DNA from 3 places in the Rhodoferax sp. SPJ21 genome. Region 3 is predicted to be linked to each of the others. Evidence: predicted binding sites of a transcription regulator. Region 3 holds the regulator's gene; each other region holds the start of a gene.
The links. Region 3 encodes FNR, which switches genes on or off when oxygen is low (the NO sensors DNR and NnrR bind a similar motif). Its sites were predicted from a motif close to TTGATNNNNATCAA; they were not measured.
Positions count from the first base shown of each region.

Region 1: the regulator FNR is predicted to act here: its motif matches at 2,845-2,858, upstream of AC4BBN_RS12310 (universal stress protein).
Region 2: the regulator FNR is predicted to act here: its motif matches at 1,823-1,836, upstream of AC4BBN_RS02555 (universal stress protein).

Region 1 is NZ_JBYZMO010000002.1:960,309-964,879, reverse strand. Features, by position in the region: gene AC4BBN_RS12325 (LytR/AlgR family response regulator transcription factor) at 1-193, opposite strand, end outside; gene AC4BBN_RS12320 (sensor histidine kinase) at 207-1,244, opposite strand; gene argH (argininosuccinate lyase) at 1,349-2,740, shown strand; gene AC4BBN_RS12310 (universal stress protein) at 2,927-3,364, shown strand; gene AC4BBN_RS12305 (response regulator) at 3,434-4,093, shown strand; gene AC4BBN_RS12300 (ATP-binding protein) at 4,090-4,571, shown strand, end outside.
Region 2 is NZ_JBYZMO010000001.1:578,895-583,465, reverse strand. Features, by position in the region: gene AC4BBN_RS02560 (cation-translocating P-type ATPase) at 1-1,279, opposite strand, end outside; gene AC4BBN_RS02555 (universal stress protein) at 1,302-1,730, opposite strand; gene AC4BBN_RS02550 (HDOD domain-containing protein) at 1,864-2,712, opposite strand; gene AC4BBN_RS02545 (flavin reductase family protein) at 2,830-3,450, opposite strand; gene AC4BBN_RS02540 (ABC transporter substrate-binding protein) at 3,741-4,571, shown strand, end outside.
Region 3 is NZ_JBYZMO010000001.1:1,593,601-1,598,171, reverse strand. Features, by position in the region: gene ccoG (cytochrome c oxidase accessory protein CcoG) at 1-1,014, shown strand, start outside; gene AC4BBN_RS07320 (FixH family protein) at 1,036-1,308, shown strand; gene AC4BBN_RS07315 (hypothetical protein) at 1,321-1,569, shown strand; gene fnr (fumarate/nitrate reduction transcriptional regulator Fnr) at 1,547-2,266, opposite strand; gene hemN (oxygen-independent coproporphyrinogen III oxidase) at 2,412-3,794, shown strand; gene AC4BBN_RS07300 (sulfite exporter TauE/SafE family protein) at 3,797-4,483, shown strand; gene AC4BBN_RS07295 (creatininase family protein) at 4,494-4,571, shown strand, end outside.

The sequences.
Region 1 (4,571 bases), on a different contig from region 3:
CGTCCATGCCGGGCATATGGATGTCCAGCAGCAGCAGGTCTACCGTCTGGCCGGCCAGCGCGGCGCAGGCCTGCTGCGCGTTCGCCGCTTCGGCCACCACTTGGGCGGCCGGCGCCTTGCAGTCGCCCAGCAGGGTGCGAAGCCGGGCGCGGGCCAGCGCTTCGTCGTCCACGATCAATACCCTCAAGGTCATGGGCTGCGTCCTTTCATACCGGGATTTCGATGCGCACCAGGTAGATGCCATCCTTCAGCACCGCCTGGAACTGGCCCTGCACATCGTGCAGCAGCTTCAGGCGGTCGCGCACATTGTCCAGCGCCACGCCAAAGCCGGCCGCGCCCGGCCCGGCGGGCACAGTGTTGCTGATCTTGATGACCACGGTGTCGCCGCGCCGCTCGGTGCTAATGCGCAGGTCGGCCCCGCTGGCGCTGGGCTCCACACCGTGCTTCACCGCGTTTTCCACCAGCGGCTGCAGCAGCAGGGGCGGCAGCTGGGCCTGGGCGGCGCGGGGGTCCAACGCCCAGTGGATGCGCAGGCGCTCGCCAAAGCGCACCTGCTCGATGGACAGGTAGCGCTCGGCCAGCGTGGTCTCCTGCTCCAGCGTGACGGATTCGCCCTGGTCCACCAGCGCGTGGCGGAACAGGTCACTCAGGTCTTCCAGCAGGGCCTCGGCCCGGGCCGGCTCGGCGCGCACCAGGGCGATCGCACTATTGAGCGTGTTGAACAAAAAATGCGGCCGTATGCGTGCCTGCAGCTCGCCCAGCCGGGCCGTGGTGGCCGCCGGCGTGCGGGCGCGGGCGCGCAGCACCAGGCCAGCTACCACCAAGGCGGACAACCAGGCACCCGCAGCCGCGCAGGCCAGCCAAGGCACGGGGTCCATCAGGCCGATCAGGGCCAGCATGCCGCAGCCGTACAGGCCGGCCAGCGCGCCCAGCAGCACGCCGGCCACATACTGTGCCCAGGATGGCAGGCGCGCCAGCGTGCGCTTCACGCTGCAGGCGGCCAGCAGCCAGACCAGCACGGCGGGCAAGGCGCCGCCGGTCCACAGGGCCAGCCGGGTCAGCCAATCGGCAGCACCCTGTGCGCCAAACAGCGCCGCCACGGCCACCGCCAGCTCGACAAACAGCACGGCACGCAGGATCACGCCCACCTGGCAGGCATCAAATACCAAGGCCCTGGGCACGCGTGTGGGGGCGTCCGGGTCGGCTAGCGCGTCGAAGCTCGATAAAATTTGCGTCTCTTGCATACCAACTTCCATGACAAGGCCCGATTATTGGGTATGAACCGGCCGTTGGTAAGCCACTCCATCTCCCCCTCTGCCACATTGGTGCCTGCTGCATGTCCTCCTCCATCAACCAACTCGACAAAAAATCCGAAGCCTGGTCGGCCCTGTTCTCCGAGCCCATGAGCGACCTGGTCAAGCGCTACACCTCCAGCGTGTTTTTTGACAAGCGCCTGTGGCAGGCCGACATTGCCGGCAGCCTGGCCCACGCCGAGATGCTGGCCGCGCAAAACATCATCACGGCCCAAGACCACGCCGACATCCAGCGCGGCCTGGCGCAGATCAGCTCCGATATCGAGTCCGGCAACTTCGAGTGGAAGTTGGACCTGGAAGACGTGCACCTGAACATCGAAGCCCGCCTGACCCAGCTGGTTGGCGACGCCGGCAAACGCCTGCACACCGGCCGCAGCCGCAACGACCAGGTCGCTACCGACGTGCGCCTGTGGCTGCGCGGCGAGATGGACCTGATCAACGGCCTGCTGACCGACCTGCAGCTGGCCCTGGTCAGCATCGCCGAAAAGAATGTCGACGTGGTGATGCCCGGCTTCACCCACCTGCAGGTGGCCCAGCCGGTAAGCTTTGGCCACCATATGCTGGCCTATGTGGAAATGTTCGCCCGCGACGCCGAGCGCATGCTGGACGTGCGCAAACGCGTGAACCGCCTGCCGCTGGGCTCGGCCGCGCTGGCCGGCACCAGCTACCCGCTGGACCGCGAGCGCGTGGCCAAGACCCTGGGCATGGAAGGCGTGTGCCAGAACAGCCTGGACGCCGTGAGCGACCGCGACTTTGCGATCGAATTCACCGCCGCTGCCAGCATCGCCATGGTGCACATCAGCCGCTTGAGCGAAGAGCTGGTGCTGTGGATCAGCCAGAGCTTTGGCTTCATCGACATTGCCGACCGCTTCTGCACCGGCTCCAGCATCATGCCGCAGAAGAAGAACCCCGACGTGCCCGAGCTGGCGCGCGGCAAGACCGGCCGCGTGGTCGGCCACCTGATGGGCCTGATTACCCTGATGAAGGGCCAGCCCCTGGCCTACAACAAGGACAACCAGGAAGACAAGGAGCCGCTGTTCGACACCGTGGACACGCTCAAAGACACGCTGCGCATCTTTGCCGAAATGGTCGGCGGCATCACCGTCAAGCCCGAGGCGATGGAACGCGCTGCCCTGCGCGGCTACGCCACCGCCACCGATCTGGCCGACTACATGGTCAAAAAAGGCCTGCCCTTCCGCGACGCGCACGAGGCCGTGGCCCACGCGGTGAAGGCCGCCATCGCGCACAGCGTGGACCTGTCCGAGCTGCCGCTGAGCGTGCTGCAGCAGTTCAACCCGAAGATCGAAAAAGACGTGTACGACGTGCTGAGCCTGCGTGGCTCGATGAACGCCCGCAACACCCTGGGCGGCACCGCGCCCGCCCAGGTCAGCGCCCAGATTGCACGGCACCGCGCCCGCCTGGCCTGAACCGAATCGCTAGCAAATACATAGCTGCAAGCGCAGGATTTATCTGCGCTTGCAGCTATTTTTGCTTATGGTCAAACAAAGCCTTACAGCTGATACACGCAGGCTTGACCCAGATCAACAGCAGGGCCGGGGCACCGGTCGCACAATGCCATCACACACCACACACAGTGGATGGAAGGAGCGACTATGCTGAAACACATTTTGCTGGCCACCGACGGTTCTGCCGCCTCTGACCATGCGGCCGCACTGGCCGTGGACCTGGCGCGCAATATGGGCGCAAAACTGACCGCCCTGTACGCGGTGGACCCCTACCCCTACCTGGGCGTGGGTGAAGTCAGCGCCGAGGGTCTGCAGTACTACATGTCGGCCGCGCAAGAAGATGCCGCCACAGCCCACGCCAAAGTCGCCTCGCTGTGCAGCCAGGACACACCGGTGACGCTGATCCCGGTCACGGTAGAAGACCGCGCCGTGGCATCCGCCATCCTGGAATACGCCCATGGCCAGGGCGTGGACCTGATCGTCGTCGGCTCGCATGGGCGCTCGGGCATTGCCCGGCTGCTGCTGGGCAGCACCGCCACCAAGGTACTAGCCGAGTCCAAACTGCCGGTGCTGGTGGCCCGCTGAGGCTGGCTCTTTAAGCCCGGTCTAAGCCCGGGCGGGCATACTCGCCATCCAGAAGGAGCGAAGACCTGGATGCGACTGCTGCTGGTAGAAGACGACCCCATGATCGGCGAAACCGTGCTCGACGTACTGCGCGCCGAGCACTTTGCCGTGGACTGGGTCAAAGACGGCGCCATGGCCGATACAGCCTTGTGCACCCAGCAGTACGAGCTGGTGCTGCTGGACCTGGGCCTGCCCAAGAAAGACGGGCTGGACGTGCTCAAGGCCCTGCGCCAGCGCAAGGACTGCACGCCGGTGCTGATCGTCACCGCGCGCGACGCCGTGGCAGAGCGTATCAAGGGCCTGGACGCCGGGGCCGACGACTACGTGCTCAAACCCTATGACATCGACGAGCTGCTGGCCCGCATCCGCGCCCTGACGCGGCGCAGCGCCGGCCGTGCCGACCCGGTGCTAGAAATCCACGGCCTGCGCCTGAACCCTGTCACCCACGAAGCCACGCGCGAAGGCCAGACTATCGCCCTGTCGGCCCGTGAATGGGCTGTGCTGGAGGCGCTGATGGCACGCCCCGGCGTGGTGTTCTCACGCGCCCAACTGGAAGAAAAGCTTTACAGCTGGAAGGACGACGTCAGCAGCAACGCCGTCGAGGTCTACATCCACGGCCTGCGCAAGAAGCTGGGCAGCGAACTGATCCAAAACGTGCGTGGCCTTGGCTACGTGATACCGAAGCCATGACCAGCCCGTATTCCCTGCGCCGGCGCCTGCTGGGTTCGGTGATGACGGCCATCCTGGCCGCCGCACTGTTCCAGGCCGCGTCCGCCTACCACGGCGCGCTGCAGCAGGCCGACGAAATGTTCGACTACCACCTGCAGCAAATGGCCTACGCGCTGCGCAATGGCACCCCCAGGCAGCTCGATCCATTGGAGGCAGACGACGACGCTGACTACGAAGTACAGATATGGAGCGCCAACGGCGTGCAGCTGTTCCAGTCGCACCACAACCGCCTGCCACCGCAGGCCGTGCTGGGCTTTTCTGACGTAGTGCAAAACGGCACACGCTACCGGGTGTATTCCATCCAGACGCCAGCACAGACCATACAGATCGCCCAGGACATGAGCGCCCGCCAGGCCCGCGCCCGTGCCCTGGCGGTACGCGCCATGCTGCCCATGGCCTGGATGGCGCCACTGCTGATGCTGGCCCTGTGGTGGGCCAT
Region 2 (4,571 bases), 1.0 Mb from region 3:
GGCGTTGCGCCTCGGGCAGGTGGCACAGGTCGACGATGGCCTCGGGCGCGCCCTTGGCGGCAATCATGCGTTCGCGCAGGTCGGGGGACTGCCATACGCGCGACATGGCCAGCATCTCGGGCGACAGCGGGTAGTCGTCTACCAATGTCCAGTTGGCGTGCAGGTGTTCGGTATGTGCCAGCAGGCGCGTGCCTGCATCGACGATGGCGGTTTCCATGGGGTCGAAGGCGCGGCGGTGGCTGGCCAGCACCGCGTATTCCAGCACGCCGTGCAGGCCTTCGGCCAGCGGGGCGGTGCCGGCCTGCAGGCTGTCATAGGTCTCGGCGCCAGCGCAGAGCCGCCGCACTGCCATGCGGTTGGCCGTGAGCGTACCGGTCTTGTCCACACACAGCACGGTAGTGGCACCCAGCAGCTCCACAGCGGGGATGTTGCGGGTCAGCACTTTTTGGCGCGATAGGCGCCACGCGCCCAGGCCGAGGAACAGCGTCAGGATCACCGGTAGTTCTTCGGGCAGCACCGCCATGGCCAGCGTCAGACCGGCCAGCAGCCCGCCCAGCCAGTCGCCGCGCAGCAGGCCGTAGGCCACAGCCAGCGCCGCCGCTAGGGCAATGCCTACGATGGCTACGGTTTTGACGACGTGCTTGGTTTCACCCTGGATGGGGGTGGTTTCACTGGCGATGCCTTCCAGCGACTTGCCTATGCGGCCCAGCGTGCTGCGCTCGCCCGTGGCTACCACCAGGCCTTGCCCGCTGCCTTGCGTGACCAAAGTGCCAGAGAAGGCTTGGGCTGGAGCGGCGCCGCCGGTTTGCTTTTGCACCGGCACGGACTCGCCGGTGAGCAGGGATTCGTCCAGTGCGAGGTTGGACGCTTGGGTCAGTTCCAGGTCCGCGGGCACGCGGTCGCCCTCGGCCAGCAGCACCGTGTCGCCGCAGACCAGATCGCGGGCGGCGATCTTGAGAGACCGGCCGCCGCGCAGCACCAGCGCCAGCGGGCTGGACAGGTCGCGCAGGGCATCCAGCGAGCGTTCGGTGCGCCGCTGCTGCACAAAGCTGATGCCCATGACCACGAACACAAAGCCCAGCAGCATCAGTGCTTCCTGGCTGTCACCCAGCAGCATGTACAGCGCGCCGCAGGCCACCAGGAGCATGAACATAGGTTCCAGCACCACATCGCCTACGAGGCGCAGCAGGCTGCGTGGCTTGGAAGTGGGCAGGGCGTTAGGGCCGTCTTGCGCCAGCCGCTGTTGGGCTTCGGCCTGTGTCAGGCCGCTGCTGTCCATGCTGCGGGGGCTGGCTTGGGGGCTACTTCACCAGCAGCACGGGCTGCTTGGCGGTGGCCAGTACGCGCTGGGCAACCGAGCCCATCAGCAGGTCGGCTACCGCACCCCGGCCCTTGGTGCCGAGCACCAGCAGGTCGAACTTGCCGGTATGGGCGCAGGCCAGGATTTCCTGGGCCACGTGGCCGGTGCGCAGCACCATATCGTGCGGGATGGCGGCGGCGTCCAACAGTTTGCGGGCGGGCTTGACATCCTTCTCGCTGAGCTCGCGCAGGTAGTCGTCCACTGCGGCTTTGCCGACGAAGACCGTGGCGTGGCGCAGGGCGGTGTCGTCGTGCACGCTAACCAGGGTGATGTGGTGGGCTTCGCCGGTCATGCGCTTGAGCAGTTTGACCGCATATTTGGCCGCGTTCAGCGCCGACCTGGACCCATCAACGGCAAGCAGAATTTTCATCACGGTCTCCTTGGGCGGGGCGGCGGCCGGGCAGCACGCCAAGCACAGGCCACCCTGTACCCGCAGCCTGGGGCATGCAGACCGATGCGACCTTGATCCAGGTCAAGCTTGCGATGTCGCGCTGCCCAGACTCCTAGGCGACCGAGGTGTCTATCTTGTGCAAATAGGCCAGGGCGATGCGCGGTGCGGCGTTGAGCAGCTCGGCGATATCGTTCACATCGTCGGGCAGTGCCGGGTTGTCCCAGCCGTGCATGGTGTGGCGGGCGACCCGCACGGCCAACACCACGTTGCGTACATTGGCCTGGTCCGCGTGCTTGGTATCGCTGATGCGCACCAGCAGCGAGGGCAGGTGCCACAGCTTCATCAGCGCCAGGGCCAGGTCGTCCAGTTCAATATGGAGCAGGCTTTGCTGGATGCTGGCGCTGCGCAGGCTGGGGTCGGCCTTCTGGGCATTGCGGATTTGCAGCTCCAGCGTGGGGGCGTGGCACCACATCAGCATCTCGGCAAAGTCGTGCAGAAAGGCGGCGCGCTGGATCACGTCCACGTCCAGGTCGTTGCGGTGCACGGCAAAGCCCAAGGCGAACAGGCGGGCCCGCTCGGCCCGCTGCAGCAGTTCGCGCAGGCCGGCCAGCGCCTCGGGCTGGTCGTGCAGCCGGTCTTCAATGGTGGGCTGCAGGCCAAAGTGCCGGAAAAAGGGGGCGATGCCCGTCATCACCAGGGCGCTGGTGATGCTCTCGGTCTCGGTGAAGTCGCCGGGCCGGCGCTGCTTGGCGGCGTAGGCCATGAGCTTGATGGTCATCAGCGGGTCGGGCTGGATGGCCTCGGTCAGCATGGCGGCGTCCACATCGTCTTCGATGGCGCGCAGCACCTCCAGGGCCTGCGAGGTGGTGGCCAGCACCGGGATTTCGGCGTCGCAGAAATAGCGCGTCCAGGCGGCCAGGTCGGCCAGTGGCTCGGTCAGGTACGGGGTGGAATCAGGCATAGACGCCAATGTACTGCAGCCACGCAAAGTCTGCCGAAGTTTGCGCTCAAATTAGCCGCTAGCGCAGGTAAAACCTGCGTAAGCCGCTATCAAAATAGGAAAGTAGCTTTGGCGCTGTCAGCGCGGGCGGTGCATGCGAAACAGCTGCTCCGGCCCCACGCTGAAGTAATCGGCCGGGCCGCCGCCACGCAAGATGTGGCCGGCTGCGGCGGTGTCGTACACGCCGTCTTTGAGCAGGCTTTTGGCGATATGTACAGCCACCACCTCGCCCAACACCAGCCAGGTGCTGATCTGCTCGCCGCTGGCGGCCTGCAGCTGCACGATCTGGGTACAGCGGCATTCGAAGGAGACCGGGCTCTCTTGCACCCGGGGCACGGCCACTACGCGGCTGGGTGCGGGCGTCAGGCCGGCCAGCGCGAACTCGCTCACCTCGGGTGGCACGGCCTGGCAGGTTTGGTTCATGGCCTCGGCCAGGTCGCGGGTGGCCAGGTTCCAGACGAATTCGCGGGTCTGCTCGATGTTGCGCAGCGTGTCCTTGTAGCCCACGCTGGCAAAGCCAATGATGGGCGGGGTGTAGTTGAAGCCGTTGAAGAAGCTGTAAGGCGCCAGGTTCAGCGCACCCGTGGCGCTGTGCGAGGCGATCCAGCCGATGGGGCGCGGCCCGACGATGGCATTGAACGGATCGTGCGGCAGGCCGTGGCCCAGGCGGGGTTCGTAGAAGTGGATGCTGTCGGACATAGTGGGTTTAAAAATATGATGATTGAGGCGAATTTACCGCCGGGTGAACGGATTCTTAGCTGCCATCATTCAAGTTGAGTATGGGGTTACTCGAAAGTTCACCTGTAAACAAGGGTAATCCCCGGTGAATTTGGCGGAGCTTATTTGTAATATGAATGCTGGTCGACGGCCTTGGCCCGCAGACCTTGACTGCCTAACCATCGGGGTGGTCCGCGTTCGATGCGCGGGCGCGCGGGTGGCTAGTGCAGGCCTGCAAACCATATTACAAGAGACGAAAGAGGATGAGCACCATGCATTTTGCGAAACCAACCACCGCCGTGGCCAGCCTGGCGTTGGCGTCTATGGGTTTGATGACCGCAGCAGCGGTTTCGGCCAAGGAAGTCACCATCTGGGCCTGGGATCCGAACTTCAACATCGCCATCATGAAAGACGCGGCTGCCCGTTACACGGCCAAGCACCCCGATGCAACGTTCAAGATCGTGGACATGTCCAAGGCGGACGTGGAGCAAAAACTGCAAACCATGCTGGCCTCTGGCGTGAGCAAGTCGCTGCCCGATGTGGTGCTGGTGGAAGACTACAACGCCCAAAAATACCTGCGCTCGTTCCCCGGTGCGTTCGAACCCATGTCCGGCGTGGTCAATTACGCGGGCTTTGCCAAGTACAAGGTGGACCTGATGACCATCGACGGCAAGACCTATGGCCTGCCGTTTGATTCGGGTGTGACCGGCATGTACTACCGCAAGGACTTGCTGGCCAAGGCCGGCTTTTCTGACAAGGATATGGAGAACATCACTTGGGACCGCTACATCGAAATCGGCAAGAAGGTCGTCGCCACCACCGGCAAGAAGATGCTGGGCATCGACCCCAATGACAACGGCCTGATCCGCGTGATGATGCAGTCTGCCGGCCGCTGGTACTTCGACAAAGACGGCAAGCTGGACATCAAGAACAACCCCGCACTGAAGGCCGCGCTGGAAACCCAGGGTAAGCTGTTCAAGGCCGGCATCGTCAAGCCCGTGACCAACTGGGCGGAATACGTGGGCGCGGTGAACAAGGGCGACGTGGCCTCCATCACCACCGGCGTGTGGATCACCGGCTCGGTCAAGTCTGAAAAGAGCCAG
Region 3 (4,571 bases):
CGCGCCGCCCGCATGCGGCTGGACGGTGCACCCATGTCGGCCCACAAGCTGGCCCGCAAATCGGCTAAGCACGCCGCCTGGTTGGTGCTGTCCCTGTGGACCGGTTTTACCTTTGTCTCGTATTTCACACCCACTTATGCGCTGCTGCAGGAATCTATGAGCGGTAGCTTCGGTTCGTGGGAGGTGTTCTGGGGCCTGTTTTACAGCTTTGCTACGTATGGCAACGCCGGCTTCATGCGCGAGCAGGTCTGCAAATACATGTGCCCCTATGCGCGCTTCCAGAGCGCCATGTTCGACAAGGACACGCTGATCGTCAGCTACGACACCACCCGTGGCGAGCCCCGCGGCTCCCGTTCGCGCAAGGCCGACCCCGCGGCCCTGGGCCTGGGTTCTTGCGTGGACTGCACGCTGTGCGTGCAGGTCTGCCCCACCGGTATCGATATCCGCGAGGGCTTGCAGTACGAATGCATAGGCTGCGCCGCCTGCGTGGATGTGTGCGACGGCGTGATGGACAAGATGGGCTATGCCCCTGGCCTGATCCGCTTTGCCACCCAGAACGGCATGGCCCAGGGCTGGTCGGGCCGGCAGATACTGCGGCGCGTGCTGCGGCCCCGGGTGCTGGTTTACGGCACGGTGCTGCTGGTATTGACGCTGGCGCTGCTGGGCAGCCTGTTGACGCGTACCCCGCTGAAGGTGGATGTGGTGCGTGACCGCGCGGCGCTGTCGCGCATCGTGTCCGGTGGCCAGCTGGAAAACGTGTACCGCCTGCAGGTCATGAACGCCAGTGAAGTGCCGCAGCGCTACCGCCTCACGGCCCATGGGCTGGATGGGCTGGTGCTGGCCTCGGACGAATGGGTGGACGTGGAGCCGGTGGCTTCGCGCTGGGTGGCGGTGCGCCTGCACATCCCCTACGGTTCGGTTGAACCGGGCTCCTACCCGGTGTTCTTCGACATCCAGACGGCGGATGGAAGCACCAAGGTGTCGGAAAAGTCCACGTTCTTTGTTCCCCGCTGAAAATAACTCCAGGAGACTGCCATGCCCTCTCACACATCTACCACGCCGGTGCCGCTGCCATGGTGGCGCTACGGCTATGTCTGGTTGGTGATTTCCGGCCCGCTGGCCGTGGTGGTGGCGGCGCTGGTCTCGGGCTGGATCGCCGTCCGCCAGCAGGACCCGGTGCTGGCCCAGGACTACTACCGTCAGGGGCTGGAGATCAACAAAACCCTGGCCGCCCAGGGCCCGCTGGCGCCGGCCGAGCAGGGGCGCAACCATGCTGCGTCGCCACCCGGCTCGGTGCGTACCAAGTAGCCGGAGGGCACCATGCAAATCTTTAGGGTAGTAAGCGTTGTGTGGCCCGCTTTTTTGGGCGCGTGCATGCTGGAGATGCTGGTGTTTGCGGTGGTCGATCCCTACAGCCTGCAGTGGCTGGGGCAGCCGCTGCCTTTGTCACGCCAAGGCGTGTACAGCCTGGCGTTCTTTGCGTTTTGGGCGGTGGCGGTGCTGGTGGGGTGTCTGACGCTGCTGGTGGGCCAGCCGGTGACGGTGCCTACAGACAGGGCTGAAGATTGACGATGCGCTTGAGCGCTTCGGTGTCCAGGATGCGGATGTGGCGCTGCTTGACTTCCACGATCTGGTCGTCCACAAACTTGGAGAAAGTGCGGCTCACGGTTTCCAGCTTCAGGCCCAGGTAGCTGCCAATCTCTTCGCGGGTCATGCGCAGGATGAGCTCGGACTGCGAAAACCCGCGTGCATGCAGGCGCTGCACCAGGTTCAGCAAAAAGGCCGCCAGGCGCTCTTCGGCACGCATGCTGCCCAGCAGCAGCATCACACCGTGCTCGCGCACGATCTCGCGGCTCATGATCTTGTGCACATGGCGCTGCAGCGAGTTGACCTCGCGCGAAAGCTCTTCAATGCGGTGGAATGGCATCTCGCACACTTCGGCATCTTCCAGGGCCACGGCGTCGCAGGTGTGGTGGTCGTTGACGATGCCGTCCAGGCCGATGATTTCGCCGGCCATTTGAAAGCCGGTGACCTGGTCGCGGCCATCTTCGGTGGTGACGGTGGTCTTGAAGAAGCCCGTGCGGATGGCGTACAGCGCCTTGAAAGTTTCGCCGTTGTGGAACAGCGCCGTGCCGCGCAGCACCTTTCGGCGCACCGCGACCAGATCGTCAATGCGCTCTAGCTCTTCTTTGTTTAAGCCTAAGGGCATGCACAGCTCACGCAGATTGCAGTTCGAGCAGGCAACTTTGATGGCGACAGGGTTCATGCGCAGAGTATGGGCTGATTCAAAAAGGAAGGGGCTTTTAAGAACTTATATTGTGTGCAGAAGTATCTGAAACCAGATTGATGTAGGTCAAAGAAGCGGGCAAGGCTTCGCGGCACATTCCAGTCATGCAACCTGACTGCCTGCCATGACCCGAGTTTTGCCCGAATTGTTACGCCGTTTTGACGTGCCTGGGCCGCGCTACACATCCTATCCCACCGCTGACCGGTTCGTCGAGGCCTTCACCTGCGAGGACTATGGCCGCGCCCTGCAGCAGCGCAACCAGGGGGCAGCCGCGCTGAGCCTGCCCTTGTCGCTGTACGTGCACATCCCGTTTTGCGAGTCGCTGTGCTACTACTGCGCCTGCAACAAGATCATCACCAAGCGCCATGAGCGCGGCGCCTCCTATCTGCGCTACCTGGAGCGCGAAACCGCCCTGCACACTGCCCAGCTGGGCGAGCGGCGCAACGTCAGCCAGCTGCACCTGGGCGGCGGCAGCCCCACATTTTTGAGTGACGACGAGCTGGCCCAGCTGATGGCCATGTTGCGCCGCCACTTTGTGCTGACACCTGGCGGTGAATACTCCATCGAGGTAGACCCCCGCACGGTGGATGCCAAACGCCTGCAAGCTTTGGCCACCCTGGGCTTCAACCGGCTCAGTTTCGGAGTGCAGGACTTCGATGCCGATGTGCAAAAAGCGGTGCACCGCGTCCAGCCCGCGCAGCAGGTGTTCGAGTTGGTGGAGGTGGCCCGCACGCTGGGCTTTGAGTCCATCAATGTGGACCTGATTTACGGTCTGCCCCGGCAGACGCCTGCCTCGTTTGCGCGCACGCTGGAGCAGGTGGTAGAGCTGCGGCCTGACCGCATTGCCCTGTACGCCTATGCCCACCTGCCCGAGCGCTTCAAGCCCCAGCGCCGCATCCTGGGCGCGGAGCTGCCGGCCGCGGCGGACAAGCTGTCCATGCTGTCACAGGCTTTTGACGCCTTTCTGGAGGCCGGCTATGTCTACATCGGCATGGACCACTTCGCCCTGCCCAACGACGCGCTGGCCATTGCCCAGCGGCAGGGCCGGCTGCACCGTAACTTCCAGGGCTACAGCACCCAGCCTGATTGCGATCTAGTGGGCCTGGGCGTGTCCGCCATAGGCCGCATAGGCGCCACCTACAGCCAGAACGCCAAGACCCTGGAGGAATACTGTGACCGTATCGACCAGGGCCAGCTGCCGGTGGTGCGTGGCCTGGCGTTGAACCGCGACGACCTGGTGCGCCGCGCCATCATCATGGGCCTGATGTGCCAGGGCGAAGTGCAGTTCGAATCCATAGAGTTGGCTTTCCTGGTGGACTTCAAGCAGACTTTCGCCGCCGAGCTGGAGGCTCTGCAGCCCTTGGTCGAGGCCGGCCTGGTGCAGCTGGATGCCAGTGGCATCCGCGTCACCGCCACCGGTTGGTTCCTGGTGCGCGCGGTGGCCATGGTGTTTGACCGCTACCTGCAAGCCGACCGCAACCGCGCCCGCTTCTCCAGAATTATTTGACCATGCAAACCGGCCTGGCCTGGACCGCGCTGCTCATGGGCCTGGCCGGTGGCCCGCACTGTGCCGCCATGTGCGGCGCGGCGTGCGGGGGGCTAGGTCGATTGGCGAGCGCGCGCAGACCCTGGCTGGGCATGCTGCAGCTGCAGGCCGGGCGTCTGGGGGGGTACAGCCTGGCGGGTGCGTTGGCCGCCTGGGCGGTGGACAACCTGGCCTGGTTGACGCGCCAATCGGCTGCGTTGCAGCCGGTGTGGACCCTGTTCCATGTGGCGGTGTTGGTCTGGGGCGGGACCTTGCTGGTGTTGGCGCGCCAGCCGGTGTGGGTGGACGGCATGGGCCGCAAGCTGTGGGCGCGCCTGCGGGCCAGCTCCGGCGGGTATGGCTGGGCCTTTGGCGTGGGCGCAGCCTGGGCCTTCATGCCCTGTGGCCTGCTGTATTCGGCCCTGTTGGTGGCGGCCTTGAGCGGCGGGCCGCTGATGGGGGCCGTATGTATGGCCTTGTTTGCCGCAGGCAGCGCCATCACCCTCATGGCCGGCCCCTGGCTGTGGCTGCGGCTGCAGGCCTGGCGCAGCCCTACGCGCAAGGAATGGGGTATGCGCGCGGCAGGCGGCGCCCTGGTGGCCGTGGCTTTATGGGCCGTGGTGCACGACTTGGACCCACGGGTGGCGGAGTTTTGCCGCAGCCTGTGGTGAAATTCACCGCATGCATGCCAAATCACCTTTCTGGGCCGACCTCACTACCCGCGACTTCGCGCAGCTAGACCCGGTCCGCACCGTTGCC